Regions from separate parts of the Stenotrophomonas sp. 57 genome, predicted to be linked through region 2. Evidence: predicted binding sites of a transcription regulator. Region 2 holds the regulator's gene; the other holds the start of a gene.
The links. The regulator FliA, encoded in region 2, starts transcription of late flagellar genes. The targets are predictions, from matches to a motif close to TAAAGTTTNNCNNNCNNNGGCCGATAA.
Positions count from the first base shown of each region.

Region 1: the regulator FliA is predicted to act here: its motif matches at 7,596-7,622, upstream of QP512_RS12330 (methyl-accepting chemotaxis protein).

Region 1 covers NZ_CP127407.1:2,652,379-2,662,196, reverse strand. Annotated here, with positions in the region: gene QP512_RS12360 (efflux RND transporter permease subunit) at 296-3,514, shown strand; gene QP512_RS12355 (efflux RND transporter periplasmic adaptor subunit) at 3,507-4,670, shown strand; gene QP512_RS12350 (efflux transporter outer membrane subunit) at 4,657-6,048, shown strand; gene QP512_RS12345 (hypothetical protein) at 6,127-6,429, shown strand; gene QP512_RS12340 (putative quinol monooxygenase) at 6,371-6,661, opposite strand; partial or broken gene QP512_RS12335 (hypothetical protein) at 6,716-7,409, opposite strand; gene QP512_RS12330 (methyl-accepting chemotaxis protein) at 7,854-9,680, shown strand; gene QP512_RS12325 (GGDEF domain-containing protein) at 9,677-9,818, opposite strand, start outside.
Region 2 covers NZ_CP127407.1:2,097,696-2,107,513, forward strand. Annotated here, with positions in the region: gene QP512_RS09620 (ParA family protein) at 1-526, opposite strand, end outside; partial or broken gene motD (flagellar motor protein MotD) at 702-1,547, opposite strand; gene QP512_RS09630 (flagellar motor protein) at 1,549-2,289, opposite strand; gene QP512_RS09635 (chemotaxis protein CheA) at 2,403-4,214, opposite strand; gene QP512_RS09640 (protein phosphatase CheZ) at 4,217-4,822, opposite strand; gene cheY (chemotaxis response regulator CheY) at 4,822-5,214, opposite strand; gene QP512_RS09650 (RNA polymerase sigma factor FliA) at 5,272-6,015, opposite strand; gene QP512_RS09655 (P-loop NTPase) at 6,012-6,899, opposite strand; gene flhF (flagellar biosynthesis protein FlhF) at 6,886-8,514, opposite strand; gene flhA (flagellar biosynthesis protein FlhA) at 8,660-9,818, opposite strand, start outside.

The DNA of each region.
Region 1 (9,818 bases), 550 kb from region 2:
TCAGAGGTGGGGCACTGTGGGTTTGCGGGGTGTCCGCGGCATGGATGCCGCGGCCAAGCCCCAATGGATGGGTTTACGGCGTCCCCGCAAACCCACAGTGCCCCGCCAACCCCCAGCAAACCGCTCTGGCTTTTGATGTTGACGTTGCTTCGGCGGGTGCAGGGCGCCGCCCTGCCGAACCCACCCCTTTCATGAAATATGTTTCATCCGCGGCACAGCGTTGTTTTAGCCGGCAGCGCCGATACTTGCCGGCCTGCGCTGCCCGCGGTGGGCAGTGGCATCGCTGGAGAGCCGCATGCTCGGGTTGGTCAGGACCGCGCTCAACAAGCCTTACACCTTCGTGGTGATGGCCATTTTCATCTGCATCGTCGGTCCGCTCAGCGCGCTGCGCACCCCCACCGATGTGTTTCCCGATATCGGCATCCCGGTCATCGCGGTGGTGTGGCAATACACCGGGCTGTCGCCCGATGCGATGGCCGGCCGCGTGATCTCGCCCTACGAGCGTGCGCTCAGCACCACCGTCAACGACATCGAGCACATCGAATCGCAGTCGCTGGCCGGCATGGGCGTGGTCAAGGTGTTCTTCCAGCCCGGCGTCGATATCCGTACCGCCAACGCACAGATCACCGCCATCTCGCAGACCATCGTCAAGCAGATGCCGGCCGGCATGACGCCGCCGCTGATCCTCAACTACAGCGCCTCCACCGTGCCGGTACTGCAGATGGCGTTCTCCAGCCCGACCCTGGGTGAATCACAGATCCGCGATCTGGCGCAGAACACCGTGCGGCCGCCACTGACCTCGATCCCGGGCCTGGCCATTCCCGCCCCCTACGGTGGCAAGCAGCGCCAGATCACCCTCGACCTTGATCCGCAGGCAATGGCGGCCAAGGGCCTGTCCGCGCAGGACGTCGGCAATGCGCTGGCCGCACAGAACCAGATCACCCCGGTCGGTACCGCCAAGCTGGGCAGCAACGAATTCACGGTGCTGCTCAACAACAGCCCCAGCGAGATTGAAGCCCTCAACGACCTGCCGATCCGTACCGTCAATGGCGCGGTGGTCACCATCGGCCAGGTCGCCCACGTCCGCGATGGTTCACCGCCGCAGACCAACATCGTGCGCGTCAATGGCGGTCATTCGGTGTTGATGGCCGCGCTGAAGAACGGCGATGCCTCCACGCTGACCCTGGTCAGCCGCATCCGCAGCATGCTGCCGCAGATCGGCGAGACGCTGCCGCCGTCGCTGAAGATCTCGCTGCTCGGCGATGCCTCCACCTTCGTGCGCGAATCGATCAGCAGCGTGGCCCGCGAGGGCATCATCGCCGCGCTGCTGACCAGCGTGATGATTCTGGTGTTCCTCGGCAGCTGGCGCTCGACGGTGATCATCGCAGCGTCGATTCCGCTGGCGGTGCTCTCGGCCATCGCGCTGCTGTCGGCTGCAGGGCAGACGCTCAATGTGATGACCCTCGGCGGCCTGGCACTGGCGGTGGGCATCCTGGTCGACGATGCCACCGTCACCATCGAGAACGTCAACTGGCACCTGGAGCAGGGCAAGGGCGTACGCGAGGCGATCCTCGATGGTGCCGCGCAGATCGTCGGCCCGGCGTTCGTGTCGTTGCTGTGCATCTGCATCGTGTTCGTACCAATGTTCCTGCTTGATGGCATTGCCGGTTATCTTTTCCGGCCGATGGCGCTGGCGGTGATCTTCGCCATGGCCAGTTCGTTCGTGCTCTCGCGCACGCTGGTGCCGACCATGGCGCTGTATCTGTTGAAGCCGCATCGTGTGGAGCGGGGCACCGGGCATCATCCCGAAGATGCCTTTCTCAACCATCATGAGGGCGATCATCCTCAGCCGCGCCGCGCACGCATTACCGCTACGCTGGTGCGCTGGCAGCAGCGCTTCGAGGCCGGTTTCTCCGCAACCCGCGACCGCTACCACGCGCTGCTCGGCCTGGCGCTGGCCCATCGCGGACGTTTCCTGGTCGGCTTCATGGCCTGCGTGCTGCTGTCCTTTGCGCTGTTGCCGACGCTGGGCCAGGACTTCTTCCCGGCCACCGAGGCCAGCGCGTTGTCGCTGCACGTGCGCCTGCCGCTGGGCACGCGCATCGAGGAAACCGCTGCGGCCTTCGATCGCATCGAGGCACGCATCCGCCAGGAGATCCCGCCGCACGAGATCGATGCCGTCGTCGATAACCTCGGCCTGCCGATGACCGGCATCAACATGGCCTACAGCGCCAGCGGCACCATCGGCCCGCAGGACGGCGACATCCAGGTCTCGCTGAAGCCGGGGCACGGCGATGCGGCCGAGTATGAGAAGCGCCTGCGCGAGGTGCTGGCGGCCGCATTCCCGGGCGCCACCTTCGCCTTCCTGCCGGCCGACACAAGCAGCCAGATCCTCAACTTCGGTTCACCGGCGCCGCTGGATATCCGCATCGCCGGACCGGACGCCGCCGGCAACCGCGCCTATGCGCAGGAGCTGCAGCGTCGCCTGCGCCACGTGCCGGGCCTGGTCGACCTGCGCCTGCAGCAGCCTGATGGTTATCCGACCCTGAAGGTGGATGTCGACCGCCTGCGCGCCAATGGCCTGGGTATCACCGAGCGCGATGTCACCAATAGCATGGTGGCGTCGCTGGCCGGCAGCGGCCAGGTTGCACCGACCTTCTGGCTGAGCCCGAAGAATGGCATTTCCTACAGCGTCGTGGCGGCCACGCCGCAATACCGCATGGACAGCCTGGCCGCACTGCAGGCGCTGCCGGTGACCGGCAGCAGCGGCACGCCGCAGGTGCTGGGCGGCCTGGCTGACATCCAGCGCGGCTCCAGTTCCGCGGTGGTCACCCACTACAACGTGCAGCCCACGCTGGATCTGTTTGCCAGCGTGCAGGGCCGCGACCTGGGCGCGGTGGCGGCGGACGTGCAGAAGGTCATCGACGGTATGGCGGGCCAGCGTCCGCGCGGCACCGAGGTCGGCCTGCACGGGCAGATCGACGCGCTGCATGTGGCGTTCACCGGCCTCGGCTACGGCCTGCTGGCGGCGATCGTGCTGATCTACCTGCTGATCGTCATCAACTTCCAGTCCTGGACCGACCCGTTCGTGATCATCACCGCGTTGCCGGCCGGGCTGGCCGGTGTGGTCTGGATGCTGTTCCTGACCCACACCACGCTGTCGGTGCCGGCGCTGACCGGCGCCATCCTGTGCATGGGCGTGGCCACCGCCAATTCGATCCTGGTGGTCAGCTTCTGCCGCGAGCGCCTGGCCGAACACGGAGATGCCCCCAAAGCCGCGCTGGAAGCCGGGTTCACCCGGTTCCGACCCGTGTGCATGACCGCGTTGGCGATGATCCTCGGCATGTTGCCGACCGCGCTGTCCACCGAGCAGAACGCGCCGCTGGGTCGCGCGGTGATTGGTGGTCTGCTGCTGGCGACCTGCGCCACGCTGATCTTTGTGCCTGTGGTGTTCGCGCTGGCCCATTCCCGTAAAACCCGTACTGCTCCTGCCGGAGAAGCCCTGCATGTCTGAGTCTTTGCTGCCGCAGCGTTCGCTGCGCCGTCCCCTGGTCCTGGCCGCTGCGGTGGCGCTGGCGCTGGTGGCCGCCGGTCTGGCCCTGCGCGCACAGCAGGCGCACGCGGTGGTCGACTGGACCGAACGCCAAGCGGTTCCTTCGGTGCAGGTGGTCACTGCTGGAGAGCAGGGCGCTGCCGGTACCTTGACCTTGCCGGCGCATCTGAGTGCCTGGACCGAAGCGCCGATCCATGCCCGCGTGGGCGGCTACCTGAAGTCCTGGAGTGCCGACATCGGCCAGCCAGTGAAGGCCGGGCAGGTATTGGCGGTGATCGACAGCCCAGAGCTGGACCAACAGATCGCCCAGGCTCACGCGCATCTGCTGCAGGTGCAGGCCGATGCAGCGTTGGCCAAGGTCAGCGCCGAGCGCTGGCAGGGCATGCTGGGCAGTCACTCGGTGTCGCGCCAGGAGGCCGACGAGAAGCAGGCCAATGCGGTGGCCGCGCAGGCCACCGTGGAAGCGGCGCAGGCCGACTATGCACGGCTGCAGGAACTGGGGCGCTACCGTACGTTGCGCGCGCCCTTCGACGGTACGGTCACCTCGCGGCAGACCGACGTCGGCCAGCTGATCCGCGCCGATGACAGCGGTCGCGAACTGTTCAACATTGCCGATACCCGGCGCTTGCGCCTGATGGTGCCGGTGCCGCAGAACAGCGCGGCCAGCATCCGCCCTGGCCTGCAGGCCACGCTGCAGGTGCCGGGGCAGGACGCGCGCCACTTCACTGCCACGTTGCAGGGCGATTCCAGCGCGATCGATCGCAGCTCGGGTACGTTGCTCGCGCAGTTCGTGGTCGACAATACCGACGGCGCATTGTTGCCCGGCAGCTATGCGGAAGTGACGTTGCCGCTGCAGGGCGGGGGGGCGGGTGTGAGCGTGCCAGCGGACGTGTTGATCTTCCGTGCCAAGGGCACGCAGGTGGCGGTGGTCGATGCCAACGACATCGTGCACCTGCGGGACATCCACATCGCCAGTGACCTCGGCAGCACCCTGCGGGTGGATCGTGGCCTGAAAGCGGGCGACAGGGTCATTCCCAATCCGCCGGACGCGTTGCGCGAGGGCGATCATGTGCGCGTGGTCGCTGGCAACGCGGAGCCTACGCATGTCCGCAGTTGAGCGCACAGCGACACTGGCGGTGATCGGCCTGCTGCTGGGGGGCTGCTCGCTGGCGCCGACTTACCAGACGCCGGTGGTGGCGATGCCCGCCCGCTATGAGCACGCGGAGGCAGCAACCCCAGCGCCCTTGCCTCAGGCGTGGTGGCGCGCCTTCCAGGATCCGGTACTGAACCAGTTGCAGCAGCGGTTGATCGCCGCCAGCCCGAGCCTGGCATTGGCCGTGGCGCACTACGATGCGGCGCGCGCGGCCGCCGGTGAGGTAGCGGCGGCACGCTTGCCGCAGATCGGCTTCAGCACCGGCCCGGTGCGTCAGCGCCAATCCGATGACAAGCCCCTGCGCAGTGCCACCCAGCCGGCGATCTATGACAGCAACACCGCGACGTTCTCGTTGTCGTTCGACCTCGATCTGTGGGGGCGCCTGCGCAACGCTGCTGCCGCGGGCAAGGCGCGCGCCGAGGCCAGTGGCGATGATCTGGCTGCCGCACGGCTGAGCCTGTCGCAGCAGTTGGCCGGGCTCTATCTGCAGCTGCGCGGTGCCCAGGCACAGCAGGCGACCCTGCGTGGCAGCATCGAGGATTACCGGCAAGCGTTGACGTTGACCGAGGACCGCTTCCGCGGCGAGATCGCTTCGGAACTGGACGTGTCCCGCGCGCGGCACCAGCTGGCCAGCGCGCAGGCCGACCTGGACGCGCTCGACGGACGCTGCGCGCTGCTGCGGCATGCCATCGCCGAGCTGGTCGGTGCGCCCGCCAGCGGCTTCGCCGTCGCCGATGCGGGCCTGCCGTCGCTGCCATCGGTGCCGGCCGATCTGCCCAGCAGCCTGCTGCGGCGACGGCCGGACATCGCCGCCGCCGAACGCCGGGTGTTCGCCGCCAACGCAGGTATCGGCGTGGCGCGTGCAGCGTGGTTTCCGCAGCTCAGCGTGAGCGGCCTGCTGGGGGGGCAGACCTCGGGTGGCAGCGCGCTGCTCGACGCAGGCAACCGCTATTGGGCCCTGGGCCCATTAGCGGCGCTGCCGGTGTTTGATGGCGGCCGGCGCAAGGCAGCCAAGGCCGAGGCTTATGCGGAGTTCGACGCAGCGTCGGCACAGTACCGCGCCACCGTGCTCGCTGCGATCCGCCAGGTGGAAGACCAATTGACCCTGCTGCGCCAGCTCGACGCCCAGCGCGGCCACGAGCAGGATGCGGTGGCCGCCGCGCGGCGTGCCGAGCAGATCGCACATGATCGCTATACCAGCGGCGCGATCAGCTATCTGGACGTGGTCAGTGCGCAGACCGATGCACGCCAGGCTCAGCTCGGTCTGCAGGACATCCAGAGCCGGCAGTTGCAGGCCAGCGCGGCCCTCATGGCCGCGCTCGGTGGTGGCTGGTCGCAGTAGCAGCGGCAGGCGGTCTCAGCCTGTGAGAGGGCGGGGCGGAACAATCGCCGCAACCCCATCTGGAAGCGAGAACGCAGGATGATCACCTGGAATCGGAATGCCGTTGCCGCCTACGCGCCGGCCATGGTGGGCTGGTGCCTGGCACTGGCCAGTGGCCTGCGTCTGGAACAATTGCGCGACGACCGGCTTGCCCAGGCGATGCTGCCGCTGCTGCACGGCGGCGTGGTGGCGTCGCTGCTATTGACGCTGGCCTGCACGGTGGCGGCCAGCGTGCTGCTGTGGCGAGGTGGCCACCGCAATCGTGGTGGCATCGATGCGGGCACTACAGCGGCGCGGCATCCATCAGCAGGAACCGGCACGGTGCACGCTGGAAGGCGTTGATCCGGGGCACAAGGCGCTGGAAATGTTCGCTGGCGCAGTGCAGGTCGAGCGCCGCGCGGTCCGGCCACCGTTCGATGAAGATGAAATGACCCGGATCCTTCTGGTCCACGAACAGTTCATAGCCGAGGCAGAGCGGCTCGCGCTGCGTGCACGCGACCAGCTCACGATACAGCGGCAGCACGGTGTCCACGGCATCGGGACGGATGAAATCCTCGGCGATCACTTTCAGCATGTCCGGCACCTGCAGATCGGGCCCTGCAGGATAGTGCCGGCGCGTGGCCGGCACCTATCCCCGTCGCCGCAATACTGCGTCCGCGTTGACCAGGTGCACATCGTGCATCTGGTTGAGGTAGGCCTCGTAGTAGCCCCTGTGCGAGGCACCGACGATGGTCAGCATGCGGCTACCCGGGTGCTGGCCCAGCACGTCGTGCGATGGAGCGCAAGCAGGTCATCGGGTTTGCTTAGGTTGGCCTTCATCGGCTCGTCCGCGGTGAAGCGCGCCGCACTTGCCGGGTTGTCCCAGGCTGCTTGCAGGGCCGCGCTGCAGGCATTTTTCTGTGCTTCCGGGATGGGAGCGTCGCCGGTGAGGTCATCGACCGACCGTAAGCGCTCCAGGTCTAGGCGTGGCGAGCACGCCGGCGATCATGCCCACCTCGTAACGCTTGGCCGTGCGCTTGTCGAGGAACGGCACCAGTTCCGGTGTCAGGCTGTCGGCGGTGCGACGTTCGTCCTTGGGCAGGCGCAGCCATTGCACCACCGCCGAAGCAGGGCCTCGAGCAGCGGCTGCAGAATGTCCGGCGTGAAGGTCTTCGGCAGCCCGGAAAGATGGGGCGTGCCGAGGACCAGAACTTCGTTAGGGCGCCCGGCGGGTGGCCCCTTCACTGGTCTGGCTGGAAGGCGGGGCGATAGCCGGCATCGGTGGCAAACGCGCAAGTGCTGCACAGGCCAAGGAGGATGAGGCCGTCCAACCGAACGAACATGTGATCTCCTTGTCGATGTACCTCCTGCAGATGGCTGCACGTCGCCATTTTCACGTGGCGGGGTATCTCCCGTGGGTCATGCAGACATCACCGGCTCGAACTGCACCCGCTTCCGCAGCGCGTGAGTACGCCGTGAAGTACACCGCAGCGTCGGCGGAAGTTGAGACGGAAGTCGCGGAATTCCGCTAAAGCCGCCGCCGGCATCGCCGATATCCCCTCTGGATCCCGCTCCAGTCGCCCGCTGCAGGACCCCAGGCTGCCCCCGATGGGCGGCCCGCGCTGTGTGTTCCGCCGCTCCCAGATGCCGATCGCACCCGCACCAGATGTTCTTGCCAGCCGCTCGAGGGGTGCCTGCCGGTACCTGTAGTCCTTAGCAACTGAAGTTGCCGCCGGGCATCCCGCCCGTCGGGTCGCAACCCTTTGTCGGACACCGAGGATCAGACAATGCTCATTCCAGGCTTCACGGCAGGCGCGCAGGCGCCAGCCGAGCTGCATACCCGTTGGTCGCCGTGGCGCGCGCTGCTGGGCGTCCTCGCCCCGCAGCACCGCGCCAGCGCCATGCCGGCAGCGAACGATCGCTCCGAACTTGAGGCCCAGGTTGCGGCGCTGCATCGGGTGCAGGCTGTCATCGAATTCGCGCTCGACGGCACCATCCTGCAGGCCAATGACAATTTCCTGCAGGCGGTGGGCTATCGGCTGGAGGAGATCCAGGGAAAGCACCATTCCCTTTTCGTCGATCCGGAGCAGGCGCGCAGCGTCGAATACCGCGATTTCTGGGCGCGGCTGGGGCGTGGCGAGTACGACGCCGGGCAGTATCGCCGCTTCGGCAAGGGCCAGCGCGAGATCTGGATACAGGCCTCGTACAACCCGGTGCTGGACCGCCAGGGGCGGCCATACAAAGTGGTCAAGTTCGCTACCGACATCACCGCGCAGAAGTTGCAGGCGGCTGATTCGGCCGGGCAGCTGGCGGCGATCGGCAAGTCGCAGGCGGTGATCGAGTTCAGCATGGACGGGCGCATTCTGTCGGCCAACGACAATTTCCTCGCCACCACCGGTTACAGCCTCGACGAGGTGCGCGGACAGCACCACTCGCTGTTCGTCGAGCCTGGCCATCGTGGCAGTGATGAGTACCGCCGGTTCTGGGAAAAGCTTGGCCGCGGCGAATACGACGCCGGGCAGTATCGGCGCCTGGGCAAGGGCGGCCGCGAGGTCTGGATCCAGGCGTCCTACAACCCCATCCTCGACCTCAACGGCAAGCCGTTCAAGGTCGTCAAGTACGCCACCGACATCACCGCGCAGGTGCATGAAAACCAGGCGATGCAGCGCGCCGTGGCGCAGACCCGCGAAGTCGTGGCCGCGGCCAAGCAGGGCGACCTGACCCGCCGCGTTGCCACGGCCGACAAGCAGGGCGCGATCGCCGAGCTGTGCGAAGGCGTGAATGCGCTGGTCGAGGCGATGGCAGCGATCATTGGTCAGATCAAGTTGGCTGCCGACACCATTGCGGTGGGGGCGACCGAGATCGCACAGGGCAACAGTGACCTGTCGCAGCGCACCGAGCAGCAGGCGGCCTCGCTGGAGGAAACCGCGGTATCGATGAAGGGGCTGGCCGAGACCGTGCAGCGCACTGCCACCAACGCGCGCCAGGCCAGCCAGCTGGCCGGCGGTGCCGCTGACGTCGCTGCGCGCGGCGGTAGCGTGGTGCATGAGGTGGTCGAGACGATGGCGGTGATCAATGCCTCCTCGCGGCGCATCGTCGACATCATCGGGGTAATCGACGGCATCGCGTTCCAGACCAACATCCTCGCACTGAACGCAGCGGTGGAAGCCGCACGCGCCGGCGAGCATGGGCGTGGATTTGCCGTGGTCGCCACCGAGATCCGCGAGCTGTCGCAGCGCTCGGCCAGCGCAGCGAAGGAGATCAAGCAGCTGATCGATGAGTCGGTGGCCAACGTCGGGGCCGGCACCGCCCAGGTCGAGAGCGCCGGCCGCACCATGGACGAGATCGTGACCAATGTCCGCCGGGTCAGCGACCTGATGACCGAGATCAGCACCGCCTCGCAGCAGCAGAGCGACGACATCCAGCAGATGAACCAGGCGGTCGACCTGATCGACCAGGGCACCCAGCAGAATGCTGCCCTGGTCGAAGAGGCGTCGGCAGCAGCGCGCAGCATGGAGGAGCAGTCGGCACAGCTGCTGCAGACCGTGGCCGGTTTCCGTGTCCAGGACGGGGCAGGGCATCCGCATGGCGGCGCAACCCTGCGGGTGGTCTAGGCGCGCGGGGCAGCGGGTGCGTCCCGGGCCTGCAGGGCCGGGGCAAGATGCACGCGGTTTCGCCCGGCATGCTTGGCGCGGTACAGGGCCTGGTCGGCACGGTCGACCAGGTCACCCGGCTCGTACGGATCACTGGCG
Region 2 (9,818 bases):
GGGGACGGCGGCGCGAGCGCTCGACCATCTCGCCGGTGCGTACCATGCCATCCAGGCCATGCAAGGCCAGCGGCTCGGCCTGCGTCGGGATGATCAGGCGGTCGGCCGCAGCCAGTGCATTGATCATCAGCAGGCCCAGCGTCGGTGCGCAGTCGAGCAGGATGTAGTCGTGCTGGCCCTGGTGGCGCGCCAAGGCGTTCTGCAGGGCCAGGCCGAGGCCGGGCTGGTTGGCGCTGCGGCGCTCCAGCGTGGCCAGCGCCGACTGCGCGCAGACATAGTCCAGCCCTTGGATGCTGCTGGCATGGCACAGGCTGGAGAGATCTGCTGGCGGGGCGCCGAACAGTTCCAGCACGCCGGCCGGCGGCGGGTCCACCGGTACGCCGAAGGCGCGGCTGAGCGAGGCATGGGGATCGAGATCGATCAGCAGCACGCGATGGCCGAGGGCGGCCAGGCCGCGGCCGAGGGCGAGGGTGGTGGTGGTCTTGCCGACTCCGCCCTTCTGGTTGGCGACTGCCCAGATGCGCATCGGTTTACTCCTTCATTGCCGGGGGAACGGCGGCGCCGACACGGCTGCCAGCCGGCACCGGTGGCAACTTCACCGGTGCGATGGGGGAGGTGGGGACGCTGGCCGGAGTTGCGGCGGCTTGTTCGGTTGCGGTGCTGTCGGTGGCGCCGGTGGCTGCGTTCAGGCGCTGGCCGAGCGGATCCACCGAATGCGAGGTGTCGGCCAGGATGATGACCATCACCCGGCGGTTGCGGTTGCGGCCCTGCGCACTGTCGTTGTCTTCGCGCGGGCGGAACTGGCCGTAGCCGACCATCGCCAGCCGCGACGGCTGCACGCCCTGGTCGGCGAACAGGTGGACCACGCTGGCCGCGCGCCCGGCCGACAGTTCCCAGTTCGAGGGGAAGGTGGCGGTGGCGATCGGCACGTTGTCGGTGTGGCCTTCCACGCGCACGCTGTTGGGCACGTCTCGCAGCACCTCGGCCAGGCTGGCCAGCGTCTGACGTGCATGCACGTCCAGCGCGGCCGAGCCGGTCGGGAACAGGATGTCGCTGTTGATCTCGACCTCGATCCACAGCTCGGTACGGCGCACGCTGATCATGCCGCGGTCGATCAGCGGCGCCAGCGCGGCGGTGAGGCGGTCGGCGATGCTGTTGAGCTGGCGCTCGGCGCGGGCGATCTGCTCCTGGTTGTGCACCGACACGGGCATGCGCATCTGCGAGGCCATCGACGGCAGCAGGGTCGGGTCGTGCGAGGGCGCCGGCGCGGACGGGCCGATCTTGGTGCCGGACTTGATCACCGAGGGGCTGTCCCAGCCGCCGCCCTGCACCTGCTTGTTGCCGACCTGCACCGGGTTGATCGTGCGCGGCGCACCCCCGAAGGCATCGGTGAGTGCGTCGGCCATGATCCGGTACTTGCCCTCGTTGACCGAGGAGATCGCGTACATGACCACGAAGAAGGCGAGCAGCAGCGTCATCAGGTCGGCATAGGGGATCGCCCATGCTTCGTGGTTGGCGTGCTCTTCGTGGTGCTTGCGGCGGGCCATGTCAGTGCAGGAAGCCGGAGAGGTTGGTTTCGATGTTGCGCGGGTTCTCGCCCTGGGCGATCGAGATCAGGCCTTCGATGACCATCTCGCGGTCGCGGGTGTTGTGCGAGATCACACTCTTGAGCTTTGCAGCGATCGGCAGGAACAGCAGGTTGGCCGAGGCGATGCCGTAGATGGTGGCGGTGAACGCGGCAGCGATGCCGTGGCCCAGCTTGCTCGGGTCGGCCAGGTTCTTCATGACCGCGATCAGGCCGAGCACGGCGCCGATGATGCCCAGCGTGGGCGCGTAGATGCCCATCGCCTCGAAGACCTTGGCGCCGGCCTGGTCCTGGTGTTCCTGGCTGCCCAGTTCGATTTCCAGCATGTGCCGCATCGATTCGGGTTCGACGCCGTCCACCAGCAGCTGCAGGCCCTTGCGCAGGAACGGGTCCTGCTGCGCTTCCACCTGCGATTCCAGGCCCAGCAGGCCCTGGCGGCGGGCGATGTTGCTCCACTCGACGATCTGCTGGATCAGTTCGCGGCGATCGCTGTGCGGCGGGCGCACGACCCAGCGCACGATCTTGAACGCATGCTTGAACACGGCCGGCGAGGTGTGCAGCAGGATCGCGGCCACGGTACCGACGATGACGATCACAAACGCCGCAGGCGACCACAGCGACGCCAGGCCGGCGCCCTTGAGGATGCTGCCACCGACCAGCGAGGCCAGGGCGAGAAAGAGTCCAATGAGGCTGAGTCTATCCATGGTTCCGGTATCGGCTTGTATGAATGGGACTTGAGACACCGGGAGAATCTGGTGCAACGGAGTTCACAGTTTTCCGCGTCGCCGGGCATGGCCCGGCGCAACCACGACGGGGGTCATCTCAACCCGTCCACGTCCAGGATCAGCGCCATGCGACCATCGCCGATCAAGGTTGCACCGGCATAACCGCGCAGGCCGCGCAGAGCCTTCGGCAGGGGCTTGATGACCACTTCCTCGCGTCCGCGCACCTGGTCCACGACCAGGCCGAAGCGTGCTTCGCCGGCCTGCAGCACCACGATGGTCAGCAGGGTCGAGGCGGCCGGCGTCACATCCAGCCACTGACGCAGATCGACCAGCGGCAGGGTGTGCGAGCGGCGATCAAGCACGGCGCGGCCATCGAACCATCCCAGCGAGGTCCGGGGCGCGTGCAGCACCTCCATCACGCGGGCCAGCGGCAGCGCATAGACGTCCTCGCCGGCCTGCACCAGCAGGGTCGGCAGGATCGCCAGGGTCAGCGGCACGCGGATCAGGAAGCGGCTGCCACGACCCAGTTCCGACTGGATCTGGATCTGGCCGCTCAGTTCGCGGATGCGCGACTGCACCACGTCCATGCCGACGCCACGGCCGGAAATATCGGTGACCTGCTGCTTGGTCGAGAAGCCGGGCAGGAACACCAGGTGCAGGCACTCCTCGCTGCTCAGGCGGGCGGCGGCTTCCGGGTCGATCAGGCCCTTCTCGCGCGCCTTGGCGCGCAGCTTTTCCGGGTCGATGCCGGCGCCATCGTCCTGCACCTCGATACTGACGTAGTCACCTTCCTGCTGGGCGGACAGGCGCACGTGGCCCATCCGTGGCTTGCCCTGGGCCTCGCGCAGCTCGGGCATTTCCACGCCGTGGTCGATGGCGTTGCGGACCAGGTGCACCAGCGGATCGGCCAGCGCTTCGACCAGGTTGCGGTCCAGCTCGGTCTCGGCGCCGATCAGCTCCAGGTCCACTTCCTTCTTGAGCGAGCGGGCGACATCGCGGGCGACCTTGGGAAAGCGCGAGAACACCTTGCCGACCGGCTGCATGCGGGTGCGCATCACCGCCGACTGCAGGCGGGCAGTGGCAATGTCCAGCGTCGATACAGCGCGGTCCAGCTCCTCATCGCGCAGGCGTGCGCGCAGGGTCTTCAGGCGGTTGCGTGACAGCACCAGTTCGCCGATCAGGTTGACGATCGCATCCAGGCGCTTGGTATCCACGCGCACGGTGTGCTCGGCTTCGGCCAGCGGTTTGGCGGCGGGCTTGGCTGCCGGAGCGGCGGCCGCTGGGCGAGGCGCCGGCGGGGCAGCGACCGGCTTGCTGCCGGGCGCGGCGCCACCATGCAGCTGGTCGAGCAGGGCTTCGAACTCGTCTTCGCTGATCAATCCATCGTCGGCCTTCTTCGCCGGTGCGACCGCAGTCGGCGCGTTGCCGCCGTGCAGCTGGTCGAGCAGGGCCTCGAATTCGTCTTCGGTGATCAGGTCGCCGCCAGCGGCAGCCGGTGCGGCGGCGCTCGGGGCTGCGGTACCGCCACCGTGCATGTCGAACTGGGCGATCAGCTCCGGCGGGGCGTAGCCCGGTTCGGTGCCCGACGACACCGCGTCGAGCATTGACTGCAGGTAGTCCAGCGATTGCTGGGCGGCGTCGAAGTGATGGGCCTGCAGCACGGCCTGCCCGGCGCGCGCGATCCCCAGTGCTTCTTCGGCGGCGTGACACAGCTCGACCATGGCGGTGACGCCTAGGAAGCCGGCGCCGCCCTTGAGCGTGTGGTAGCCGCGGAACACCGCGTTGAGCTGCTCGCTGTCCTGCGGCGCCTGCTCCAGCGACACCAGCTGTTCGCCCAGGCGGTCCAGGATTTCCTGTGCCTCGATGATGAAATCGGCAGTGATGTCGTCGGATACCGCGCTCATGGTTACAGCCCCAGATCCGACAACAGGTCGTCGGCGTCGTTCTGCGAGACCGCGTGGCGGTCCAGTCCCTTCAATGCCGGCCCGGCCAGTTCCGGGTCGGTGCGATGCTGTTCCGGCGGCAGGCCGAGTGCGCCGAAACCTTCGTGTACGCGGCGCACGATGCCGACCACGCGCCGGATGATCTGTCCGGTCAGGTCCTGGTAGCTCTGGGTCAGGGCGATTTCGGTGAGGTTGTGGCGGATGCGCTCGAGCTGCGCGTCCTGGCCGGGCTGCAGGCCTTCGGCGCGCAGCTGTTCGGTCAGGCTGCGGCATTCCTCGGCCAGGTCCAGGGTGCGGTGGGTGGCCTGTTCGGTCATCGCCACCACGTGGTCCAGGCGTGCGCAGGCGTCGTCCAGTTCACCGGCTTCGCTCGGCACGGTCGGCAGTTCACCCAGCGCTTGACCCAGCTCGCGGGCCAGCCGCGAAAGGCCGCTCATCATCGGCTGCGTGCGCAGCGCGACCAGTCCGTCGATGCGTTGCCGCCAAGCGGCTTCGTCACCGGACTCCAGCGCGTCCAGGGCTTCCTGCAGGCGCAGGGCGAGGGCGTTCCTGTCGACCGTGGTATCCATCAGGCGCTGGCCGCCAGGCGTTCGAAGATCTTGCCCAGCTTCTCTTCCAGCGTCTGCGCGGTGAACGGCTTGATGATGTAGCCGTTGACGCCGCTCTGTGCCGCTTCGATGATCTGCTCGCGCTTGGCTTCGGCGGTGACCATCAGCACAGGCAGCGTTTTCAGCTTGGCGTCGGCGCGGATCGCCTTCAGCAGCTCGATGCCGGTCATCACCGGCATGTTCCAGTCGGTGACCACGAAATCGAACGGCTGGCTCTGCAGCAACGACAGCGCGGCATGCCCGTCCTCGGCTTCGGCGGTGTTGGTGAAGCCCAGATCGCCCAGCAGGTTCTTGACGATGCGACGCATGGTCGAAAAGTCGTCGACGATCAGGATGCGCATGTTCTTGTTCAAAGCAGAGTTCCTTTGTTGTTCATTCCGGGCGGCCGGGGGCAGCCGCCTCGGGGATGTTCATTCTTCAAGGCCGGCGTCGACCGCCTCGAATATCTTCAGTCGGCCCCGCAGGCGCAGTACCGCCTGGCCGTGGATCTGGCAGACCCGCGATTCGCTCACGCCGAGCACTGCGCCGATCTCCTTCAGGTTCAGCTCCTGCTCGTAGTACAGCGAGAGCACCAGCTGTTCGCGCTCGGGCAGGTGGCCGATGGCCTTGCCCAGCTCGCGGCCGAATTCGCCGCGCTCCAGCACCTGCTGTGGGGTCGGGCCGCCCTGGGCGACGGTGTCCAGCTCGCCCTGGTCCTCGATGCGCGATTCCAGGCTCAGCACCTGGCCGCGTGCGGCGTCTTCCATCAACCGCAGGTACTCTGGCAACGGCATCTCCATCGCCGCGGCCACTTCGGTGGCGCTGGCGGCACGGCCGCTGCTCTGTTCGAGGCGGCGGATGGTGGCGGCGGCGTCACGCGCACGGCGGTGCACCGAACGCGGCACCCAGTCGCCGCGGCGGATCTCGTCGATCATCGAGCCACGGATGCGGATCGAGGCATAGGTCTCGAACGAGGCGCCCTGGTCGGCGTCATAGCTGCGCGAGGCTTCGATCAGGCCCATCATGCCGGCCTGGATCAGGTCGTCCACTTCGACGCTGGCCGGCAACCGCGCAGCCAGGTGGTGGGCGATGCGCCGCACCAGATCCGAGTGCTGGGCGATGACCTCGTTGGCTGCCGAGCGCTGGACCTCCCGGTACTGGGCTGCGCCTTTCATGCGGCCACCCCGCGCTGCTTGAGGATGCGCTCGAGGAAGAACTCGACGCCGCCACGCGGCTCGGTCGGCGCCTGCCAGCGGGCGGTGCGGCGGGCAATCTCGGTGATCGCCAGCGCGGCCGGGCTGGACGGATAAGCCTTCACCACCGGCTGCTGGCGCTGCACCGACAGGCGCAGCCAGTCATCCTGCGGCACGCAGCCCAGGTAGTTCAGCGAGACATCGGCAAGGAACTTCTCGCAGACGCGGGTCAGCTTCTCGTACAGCACGCGGCCTTCGTTGGGATCGCGCACCATGTTGGCCACCACCTGGATGCGGTCCACGCCGCGCTCGCGTGACAGCACCTTGATCAGTGCGTAGGCATCGGTGATCGAAGCCGGTTCGTCACAGACCACCACCACGGTGTCCTGCGCGGCCTGGCAGAAGGTCAGCACGCCGTCGGTGATGCCGGCGGCGGTGTCGACCACCATGATGTCCAGCTCGCGTTCCAGTTCGGAGAACACGTTGACCAGGCCGACATGCTCGGCCGGGGCCAGCTCGGCCATGTGCCGGCGGCCGGACGCGGCCGGGACCACCAGCACGCCATTCGGGCCTTCGACGATGACGTCGTCCAGCGAGCAGCGGCCGGCGACCAGGTCGGCCAGCGTAAAGGTGGGGTTCAGTCCCAGGATCACGTCGATGTTGGCCAGGCCAAGGTCGGCGTCCAGCAGCAGCGTGCGCTTGCCCATGCCGGCCAGTGCCACGGCCAGGTTGGCCGAGACATTGGTCTTGCCCACGCCGCCCTTGCCGCCGGTCACGGCAATGGTGCGCACAGGGCCGAGCGGCTCGCTGCGGGTGGCCGACAGCGGGAAGGTCTTGGTCAGCTTGGCGTACTCACGCGACGGCATGGTTCAACTCCGGGTTGCAGGGCATATCGGCCGCTCGGCGCAAATCTTCAAGGCGAAGTACAAGATTGGCTGCACTGGCCCGGTGCAGGTCGTCCGGAACGTCCTGGCCATCGGTCACCCAGGTGATCGGCAGGGCATGGTCCACGGCCACCGACAGGGCGTTGCCGAAGCGGCCGGTCTCGTCCAGCTTGCTCAGTACCAGGCCCTGCAGGTTGGCGGCGCCGAAGCGGCGGACCACCTCGTCCATGTCGCCGAAGCTGGTGTTGGCCGGCAGCACCAGCAGGGTGCGGACCTGGCGGGCGGCGCGCAGCCACTGCAGCTGGGCGGCCAGTGCGCGGTCGCGCGGGCCCAGCCCGGCGGTGTCGATCAGCACCAGCTTGTAGTCCTTCAGGCGTTCCAGCAGCTGGTCCAGGTCGGTGCCGCTGTTGGCCTCGTGCACGGCGATGCCGAGCTGGCGGCCGTAGCCGTACAGCTGCTCGCGGGCGCCGATGCGGGTGGTGTCGGTGGTCACCAGGGCCACGTCACGCGGCGCGTGCTTCTCGGCGAAGCGCGAGGCCAGCTTGGCGATGGTGGTGGTCTTGCCGGCGCCGGTCGGGCCGACCAGGGCAATCACGCCGCCTTCCTCCAGCGGGTCGACGGGGGCGATCGGCAGCTTGCGCGAGATCAGCCCCAGCATCAGGCCACGGCCACGGTGGGCTTCGGTCTCCAGCGGGATCTGCATGGCCACGTCGCGGGCCAGGCCGGCGTCGAAACCGTACTCGTCCATCAGATCCAGCGCGGTGGCGCGCACCGGGCAGCCACGCAGGCGCTCGTCGGTGAAGCGGTTCATCTCGCGCTCGATCACCTGGCGCATGCCGGCCACTTCCTGGCGCAGCTGGCGGATCTCGGCGTCGTCCTGGGCGACCACGGTCAGCACCGGGGCCGGGGCGAGGGTAGGCTCCGGCGAGGTTTCGATGACGGCGTCGGCCACTGCCGGTTCGCTGGCGGCGATCTCCGGCTGTGCTTCGGTCGGAGCCGCGCCCGGCAGTGGCGGCGGCTGCACGGCGGGGGCCGCGCTTTCGTGATGCATCTCGTGCGGCGGGTCGATCTGGAAGCGGGCACGGTTGGCTGGCGCGCTGGCGGCCGGTGCCGGTGCCGGTGCAACGATGGCCTCGGCGAACGGGGCGAAGATCTGTTCCGGCAGCGCCGGTTCGTTGACGGCAGCTCGGGCCAGGGTCGCGGCGAAGCCGGTGCTGCCGCGGGTCGGCACGATCTCGTCGGCGCTGTCCAGGGTGCGGCCGGTGGCACCGACCGCGGCGCGGGCGAGGGCGGCCACGGCAGAGGTGGTCGCGGCAACCGGTTCCGGAGCGGGGGTGTTGCTGCGACGGCGGGTGACTGCGGCAATGACGGCATCGGCGGCGGTGCGCGGCTTGGGGGCCGGCGGCGGTGCGACATCACGGCGCGAGGCTTCCAGCGCACGCTGCACGGCGCTCTCGTCGTAGTTGGCGGCGGCGACGATCTCGATGCCTTCCTCGATCCGGCGGTTGGACAGGATCACGGCGTCAGGACCATGTTCCTTGCGCACCAGGTTCATGGCCGAGCGCATGTCGGCGGCGACGAATCGTTTGATTTTCATGCTGTGGTCACGGGACGAAGACGGCGGGGTGGCGGTAGGAGAACTCGGGTGGTCGGTGGTCTGCACGGTGCGGGTTCCCCTTGGTGTCTGTCTGTTGCGTTGGTTCGAAAGTGGTGTCTGTTTTCTGGCGCATCGGAGGGCGGCGTCAGCTGATCGTTCCGACCAGCTTCAGGCGCTTGTCCTCCGGCACCTCGCTGTAGGCCAGGACCGACAGCGACGGAACGCTGTGGCGGACCAGGCGGGCCAGCGCGGCGCGCACCGGGCCAGGTACCAGCACGACCGCGGGCTCGTTGCGGGCTTCCTGCTTGCTGACACATTCGGCCAGGCTCTGGTGCAGTCGCTCAGCGAGTCCGGGTTCCAGCGCGGCGCCGTTGCCCTGCGTGGACTCCTGCAAGACACGTTCCAATTGCGGGTTGAGGGTGAACACCGGCAGCTCCGCCGACATTCCGGCGATCTCCTGCACGATGAAGCGGCCCAGTGCGGTGCGCACGGCGGCGGTCAGCACGGCCGGGTCCTGGCTGTTGGGCGCGTGTTCGACCAGTGCCTCGGCGATCTTGCGCAGCTGGCGGATCGGAATGCGCTCGACCAGCAGGTTCTGCAGCACGCGCACCACCGCCGACAGCGGCAGCGCCTTCGGCGTCAGATCTTCGACGAGCTTGGGCGCGCTCTTGGCCAGGTTGGCCAGCAGGTGCTGCACTTCCTCGTGTCCGAGCAGTTCCGGCGCGTGCTCGCGGATCAGGTGCGAGAGGTGGGTGGCGACCACGGTGGCCGGGTCGACCACGGTGTAGCCCAGCGTTTCGGCCTGGGCGCGCTGGTGCGGCTGGATCCAGGTGGCGTCCAGTCCAAACGCAGGGTCCTTGCCGGCGATGCCTTCCAGTGCGCCGAGTGCACTGCCGGGATCCAGCGCCAGCTCGCGATCCGGATGGATTTCGGCGGTGGCCACCGGCACGCCGTGCACCAGCACGCGGTAACCATTGGCCGGCAACTCCAGGTTGTCGCGGATGTGTACCGAGGGAATCAGGAAGCCAACGTCCTGGGTCAGCTTGCGGCGCACGCCCTTGATGCGCGCCATCAGTTCACCGCCCTGGTTGCTGTCCACCAGCGGGATCAGCCGGTAGCCGACCTCAAGGCCCAGTGGATCGACCGGGCGCAGCTCGTCCCAGCTCAGTTCGGCGGTCGGTGCCGGCGCGGCGGGGCGGCCCAGCGCATTGAGCGCGGCGGCGTCATTGCCTCCCGCTGCCGGATCGGTGGCGGCGGTCTTGCCCTTGCGGTAGACCTTCCAGGCGATGAAGCCGAGGATCGCG